Regions from separate parts of the Amycolatopsis sp. FDAARGOS 1241 genome, predicted to be linked through region 1. Evidence: riboswitches for the same ligand, from Rfam matches in the RefSeq annotation. Region 1 holds a riboswitch; the other holds the start of a gene.
What was found. Region 1 has a riboswitch for thiamine pyrophosphate ahead of thiC (phosphomethylpyrimidine synthase ThiC). Riboswitches for the same ligand answer to the same signal wherever they lie in the genome.
Positions count from the first base shown of each region.

Region 2: linked by a shared signal. The riboswitch ahead of I6J71_RS04315 (thiamine ABC transporter substrate binding subunit) and the one ahead of thiC (phosphomethylpyrimidine synthase ThiC) in region 1 are both predicted to bind thiamine pyrophosphate.

Region 1 is NZ_CP069526.1:248,703-252,096, reverse strand. Features, by position in the region: gene I6J71_RS01200 (LytR C-terminal domain-containing protein) at 1-7, opposite strand, end outside; gene I6J71_RS01195 (DUF3263 domain-containing protein) at 4-312, opposite strand; gene I6J71_RS01190 (peptide deformylase) at 450-1,028, shown strand; TPP riboswitch at 1,223-1,354, shown strand; gene thiC (phosphomethylpyrimidine synthase ThiC) at 1,348-2,991, shown strand; gene thiD (bifunctional hydroxymethylpyrimidine kinase/phosphomethylpyrimidine kinase) at 3,024-3,394, shown strand, end outside.
Region 2 is NZ_CP069526.1:893,942-897,335, forward strand. Features, by position in the region: gene I6J71_RS04305 (trans-aconitate 2-methyltransferase) at 1-416, shown strand, start outside; gene I6J71_RS04310 (4a-hydroxytetrahydrobiopterin dehydratase) at 1,506-1,799, opposite strand; TPP riboswitch at 1,832-1,944, shown strand; gene I6J71_RS04315 (thiamine ABC transporter substrate binding subunit) at 1,963-3,021, shown strand; gene I6J71_RS04320 (iron ABC transporter permease) at 2,997-3,394, shown strand, end outside.

The DNA.
Region 1 (3,394 bases):
AGCTCATGACAGTTCGATCCCCAGCCGCCGGGCGCCGCGCTTGCGCTGCCGGGCGGCGCGCGTCTTGCGCAGCCGCTTCACCAGCATCGGGTCGGCCGCCACGGCCTCAGGCTTGTCCAGCAGCGTGTTCAGCAGCTGGTAATAACGGGTCGAGGACAGCGAGAAGCGTTCCCGGATGGCGTTCTCCTTGGCACCGGCGTGCCGCCACCACTGGCGCTCGAACGCGAGGATGTCCAGCTCGCGCTCGGTCAGGCCACCCGTACTCTCCGGCGGCGACGGCTGATCACCAGCCATCGACTCCGCGGCGTCCATGCGGTCCTCGCAATCGCTTCGGCTGTCCTTCCGCGGGCGTCATTGAACCACGGAACCGATGCTCGACATGGGCATCCGGCGCGGCGCGTCACGGTCCGATCCAGGTGTAATGGAGGGTCGGACTAAACTCGCTGCTCGTGACCGTCCACCCCATCCGCATCGCCGGCGATCCCGTGCTGCACCAGCCGACCCGTGAGATCACGGAGTTCGACGACGAGCTGCGCACGCTCACCGAGGACATGTTCGAGACGATGTACGCGGCCGAAGGCGTGGGCCTCGCGGCCAACCAGATCGGCCTCGACCTGCGCGTCTTCGTCTACGACTGCCCCGACGACGAGGGCGTCGAGCACCGCGGCGTGGTGGTGAACCCGCGGCTGGAGACCTCCGAGATCCCCGAAACGATGCCTGACCCGGACGACGACTGGGAAGGCTGCCTGTCGGTTCCCGGCGAGTCCTACCCGACCGGGCGGGCGTCCTGGGCCCGGGTGACGGGCTTCGACGTGTCCGGCACGCCGATCACCGTCGAGGGCACGGGCTACTTCGCCCGGTGCCTCCAGCACGAGACCGATCACCTCGACGGGTACCTGTACCTGGACCGCCTCGTGGGCCGCCACGCGCGGGCGGCGAAGAAGATGCTGAAGAAGAACAAGTGGGGAGTGCCGGGGCTGAGCTGGCTGCCGCCGAAGGAAGGCGCGGAGGAGTCTGCTGAAGCCTGACGGTCTCGGTGGTTTCTCGAGGAGTCTCTTCGCCCTGGTGGGCGGGGAGGCTCTTTTGTGTCGCGGGGTGTCGTGCTCGTGCGCTCTTCCGTGAAGCGCTGCCGTCCGCCTGCTCCGATCCGGTGAAGAACACACGGGTCGACAAGTCGCCTTGTGCTCGCGTGATCCGCCGTGGCATGGTCGGGGGACAACCCCATAACCAACGCGGGAGCTCGCGCCTTGGCGGGCTGAGAGGGCGGCTGGTGTCTGTCTGAGGACACCCGGTGCCGCCGACCGCATGAACCTGACCGGGTAATGCCGGCGTAGGGAGTGAACGTCGTTGACGACGCTGGAGAACGAGCCCACCATCACGCCTTCCGTGACCACGGGGCCGATCACGGGCTCGCGCAAGGTCTACCACCACACCGAATCCGGCCTGCGGGTGCCGGCGCGGCGGATCGACCTGACGAACGGTGACCACTTCGACGTGTACGACACGTCCGGTCCGTACACGGACACCGAAGTGACGATCGACGTCCACAGTGGACTTCACCCGCTGCGCGCGGGCTGGGCCGACGGCCGCGCGCACAACACCCAGCTCGGCTGGGCCAAAGCCGGCGTGATCACGCGCGAGATGGAGTTCATCGCCGCGCGCGAGCGGTGCTCGCCGGAGTTCGTGCGCGACGAGGTGGCGCGCGGGCGGGCGGTGATCCCCGCCAACCGCAAGCACCCCGAGACCGAGCCGATGATCATCGGCAAGAAGTTCCTGGTGAAGATCAACGCCAACATGGGCAACTCGGCCGTCTGGTCCTCAGTGGAGGAAGAGGTCGACAAGATGGTGTGGGCCACCCGCTGGGGCGCCGACACCATCATGGACCTCTCCACCGGCAAGCGGATCCACGAGACCCGCGAGTGGATCATCCGCAACTCCCCCGTGCCCGTCGGCACCGTGCCGATCTACCAGGCGCTCGAAAAGGTCAACGGGGAGCCGGAAAAGCTGTCGTGGGAGGTCTACCGCGACACGGTGCTCGAGCAGTGCGAGCAGGGTGTGGACTACATGACCGTCCACGCGGGAGTGCTGCTGCGGTACGTGCCGCTCACCGCGCGGCGCGTCACCGGCATCGTGAGCCGCGGTGGGTCGATCATGGCCGCGTGGTGCCTGGCGCACCACCAGGAGTCCTTCCTGTACACGCACTTCGAGGAGCTCTGCGAGATCCTGCGGAAGTACGACGTCACGTTCTCCCTCGGTGACGGCCTGCGGCCCGGCTCGATCGCCGACGCCAACGACCGCGCCCAGTTCGCCGAGCTCGAAACCCTCGGTGAGCTCACACACATCGCGCGGGAGCACGACGTGCAGGTGATGATCGAGGGCCCCGGCCACGTGCCGATGCACAAGATCAAGGAGAACGTCGAACTCGAGGAGCAGCTCACCGGCGAGGCGCCATTCTACACCCTCGGCCCGCTCGCGACGGACATCGCGCCCGCCTACGACCACATCACGTCCGCCATCGGCGCGGCGCAGATCGGCTGGTACGGCACGGCGATGCTCTGCTACGTCACGCCGAAGGAGCACCTCGGCCTGCCCAACCGCGACGACGTGAAGACCGGCGTGATCACCTACAAGATCGCCGCCCACTCCGCCGACCTCGCCAAGGGCCACCCGCACGCGCACGAGTGGGACGACGAGCTGTCCAAGGCCCGCTTCGAATTCCGCTGGACCGACCAGTTCAACCTCGCGCTCGACCCCGACACCGCTCGCTCGTTCCACGACGAGACGCTGCCCGCGGAGCCGGCGAAGACGGCCCACTTCTGCTCGATGTGCGGCCCGAAGTTCTGCTCGATGCGGATCACGCAGGACGTGCGCAAGTACGCCGAGGAGCACGGCCTGTCCACTGTGGAGGCCATCGAGGCCGGCATGGCGGAGAAGTCCGCCGAGTTCGGTGAGCAGGGCAACAAGGTCTACCTGCCTGTTGTCGGGCAGTAGCACCAGCAGCACCAGCACAACCGGAGAAAGTCATGACCAGCACCCCCCGCACGGCCCTCACCATCGCCGGATCGGACTCCGGCGGTGGTGCGGGCGTGCAGGCCGACCTGCGCACGTTCTTCGCCAACGGCGTCCACGGGCTCGTCGCCCTCACTGCGGTGACCGTGCAGAATTCGCTCGGCGTGCAGGGTTTCACCGAGATCCCGGCCGACGTCGTCACGGCGCAGATCAAGGCCGTCGCCGGCGACATGGGCGTCAACGCGGCCAAGACGGGCATGCTCGCCACCGCCGACATCATCCAGGCGGTCGCGAAGACGCTCGACGAAGTCCACATCGGACGCGACACGGACACGCCGTTCGTCGTCGACCCGGTCGCGGCCTCGATGACCGGGCACGCGCTGCT
Region 2 (3,394 bases), 650 kb from region 1:
ACGTCCTGGAGCGCGCACTGGAGCTGGCCAAGACCGAACTGGCCGACGGCGGAGAGGCGGCGAACCGGGTGACCGTCCGGCACCAGGACGTCGCCGACGTGGCCGAGGTGGACGTCTACGACCTGGTCTGGTTGCCCGTGCCGTTCCTCACCGAGGACGTCGTCCTGCGGGCCCTGCCGCGCCTGATCACCGCGCTCGTCCCGGGTGGCTGGGTGGTCGCCGGCACGAACCCGGCGCCGCCGGACCCGCTGCGCGCCGCCGTCGGCCGGTGGACCGCCGTTCGCAACGGCGGCAACACCTACGACTCCGCCCGCATGGTGGCCGCCCTCGAGACCGCGGGCCTCGGGGAGGTGCAGCAGTTCCCGACGGTCCCGGGCGGCCCGGTGCTGGTCGCCGGCCGCCGGCCCGTCGACTGAGGTGCTGCGTCGACTCAGCACTCGTCCTTCGGCAGGAAGCCCTGTTCGCACGCCCAGTCGTACTGGAGGTCGCCCGAGGTTTTGCCGCGCCGGGCACCGCCGGGGGTCCAGGTAGCCCTGGTACTCCTTGCAGCTCGGGTTGAATTTGCCCTTGTCAACCGCCCGTTGCCCGCAGCCAGGGCCGGTATCGCGGGCCGCGGGCTTGCGCGACGGAGTCGGTTTCCGGGTGCTCGACGTCGCCTTGGTGCTCGGCGGTGCCGGACTGCTGGGCGCTGTTCGGGTGGTCGGCGTTGACGTCGGCTCGCTCGGGGCGGACCGGCGCAACGGGCGGGACCGAGCTCGACAGTGGAGCCGTAGGCGCTGGATCTGCGGGTCCGCCGCACGCTCCGGCAGCCAGACACAGCGCGGCCACCACGGCGGATACGGGGTGCCTCATACCGGTGAGTCGGCGCGAGGCGAACCGCTGTTGCGAACGGTTCAGACCCGATTCAGTGCGGATGCGCAGCGGCTGACACTCGGCAGCTCTGGATTCGTGCCGGCTCTCCGGGTTCGACGCGCGCCGCACGGCGGCGAGCACGCCCGGATGCCGCAGCTGCACCCGATGCTCGATCGCGCCGACTCGCCGCGACCCACGACACTGAAAAGCGCCCCTGGCCTGAGACCTAGTTCAGGCCAAGGGCTCACGCGCCGCGGCAACCAGGCGCAGGGTGGCTGCCGCGGCGACGACTTCAGCCGAGCAGGCCGAGGACGATCAGGGCACCCAGGGTGAACGCCGTGGCGAACATCGTGATCCAGGCGCGCTGGGTGGCGGAGAGGGTGGCGGACGAGTTGTTCATCGCGTGTCCTAGCGGGGCGAGTGCCGAAGATTCCGCTGGGATAGCGCCTTGATCTACGCCGGTGTTACTGCCTGTGCTCCAGATCACGGCGGGTGCGCGCGGTGTGCCACAGCACGCCCCCGGCGGCGGCCACCATCAGGCCGAACGAGATGGCTCCCACGACGATTGCCTGGGTCATTCCTTGCTCCCCTCGAAACGCTGTACGCAGGGGAGACGCACGACGCCGGGAACGGTGTCGCGGGCGTTGCGGGGATCACACGGCCGCGGCGAGCACCTGGTCGATCTGTCCCGCCAGCGCGAAGTCCTTCGCGGTGAGGCCGCCCGCCGAGTGGGTGCTCAGCCGGAATGTGACGGTGCGCCAGCGGACGTCGATGTCCGGGTGGTGGTCCGCCGCTTCCGCGAAGAACCCCACGCGCGTGACCGCCGCGATGGCGGCCGCAAAGGAGGGGAGGTCGGCTGTGCGGACGATGGAGGCGCCGTCGAGCTGCCAATCGGGGGCAGCAGACAGCGCTGAAGTGACTTCGGAGTCGCTCAGGAGTTCCGCCATGTCTCCATGGTGACGCGCACTGGACTACGCTGCACGGTTGCCACGGGAGTCCGGTGCAGCCGGGCTGAGAGGCGGGTGTGCGACCCGCGACCGTTCGCACCTGATTCCGGATCATGCCGGCGCAGGGAGGCCCGCTCTCCCGCACACGGCGACAGGAGGGCAGATGATTCCGCGGACCGCACGCACAGTGCTGGCCCTGGCCACGGTCACGGCGCTGGCGAGCGCGTGCTCGCTGTCCGGCGCCGGCACGGGTGGCGACACCCAGCAGACCCCGACGGTCACGCTCGTCACCCACGACTCGTTCGCCGCACCGCAGGACGTGCTCGACGCGTTTCAGCGCCAGTCGGGCATCAAGCTGAAGATCCTCAAGTCCGGCGACGCGGGCGAGCTCACCAACAAGCTGGTGCTCACCAAGGCCAACCCGATCGGCGACGTCGCGTTCGGCGTCGACAACACGTTCGCCTCGCGCGCGCTGAGTGAGGGCGTCTTCCAGGCCTACACCAGCCCCGAAGCCGACCGCGGCCCGCAGCGCTACTCGGTGGACCCGCAGCACCGCGTGTCCGCCGTCGACGTCGGCGACGTGTGCGTGAACATCGACACCGGGTACTTCGCGTCCCACCACCTGCCCGAGCCCAAGAGCTACGAGGACCTCACCGATCCGAAGTACAAGGACCTCACCGTCGCCGAAAGCGCCGCGACCGCGTCGCCGGGGCTGGCGTTCCTGCTGGGCACCGTCGCGAAGTTCGGCCAACAGGGTTGGCAGGACTACTGGACGAAGCTGAAGGCCAACGGCGTGAAGATCGACAGCGGCTGGGAAGAGGCCTACACCAAGGACTTCTCCGGCTCGTCGGGCAAGGGCCCGCGCCCCATCGTCGTCTCCTACGCGTCCTCGCCCGCCGCCGAGCTCGGTGACGACGGCAAGCCGCGCACCAAGGCCCTGCTCGACACGTGCTTCCGCCAGATCGAGTACGCCGGTGTGCTCGCGAACGGCAAGCAGGTGCCGCAGGCGCAGAAGGTCGTCGATTTCCTGCTGTCCCAGCAGTTCCAGACGACAGTTGCGGCCAACATGTACGTCTACCCGGCCCGCGAGGGCGTCGACCTGCCCGCCGGCTGGACCACCGCCGCGCCGCTGCCGCAGAACCCGGCGACACTGCCTGCCGACCAGATCCAGGCCGGCCGGGAGAAGTGGATCGGTGCATGGCGCTCGCTCATGGGGGCGTGACACCGGCCCGGCTGCGCACCACGGGCCTGGCGCTGCTCGGCCTCCTGCCCGTCGCGTTCCTGGTCGTTTTCTTCGCGTGGCCGGTCGTCGCGATCCTCGGCCGCGGCTTCTCCGCGGGTGGCGTCGACACGGTCCTGGCCGACGCGCAGACGTGGCAGCTCGCCGCGTTCACGCTCGTCAGCGCCGCCGCGTCGACGGTCGTCGCCCTGGTCGCGGGGCTGCCAGTGGCGTACGTGCTCGCGCGCGTGAGGCTGCCCGGCGTCGGGCTCGCGCGCACGCTGGTGCTGGTGCCGTTCGTGCTGCCCACGGTGGTGGTCGGGCTCGCGTTCCGCGCGCTGTGGCCCGATGGCGGTGTGCTGCCGCTGGTGCTGGC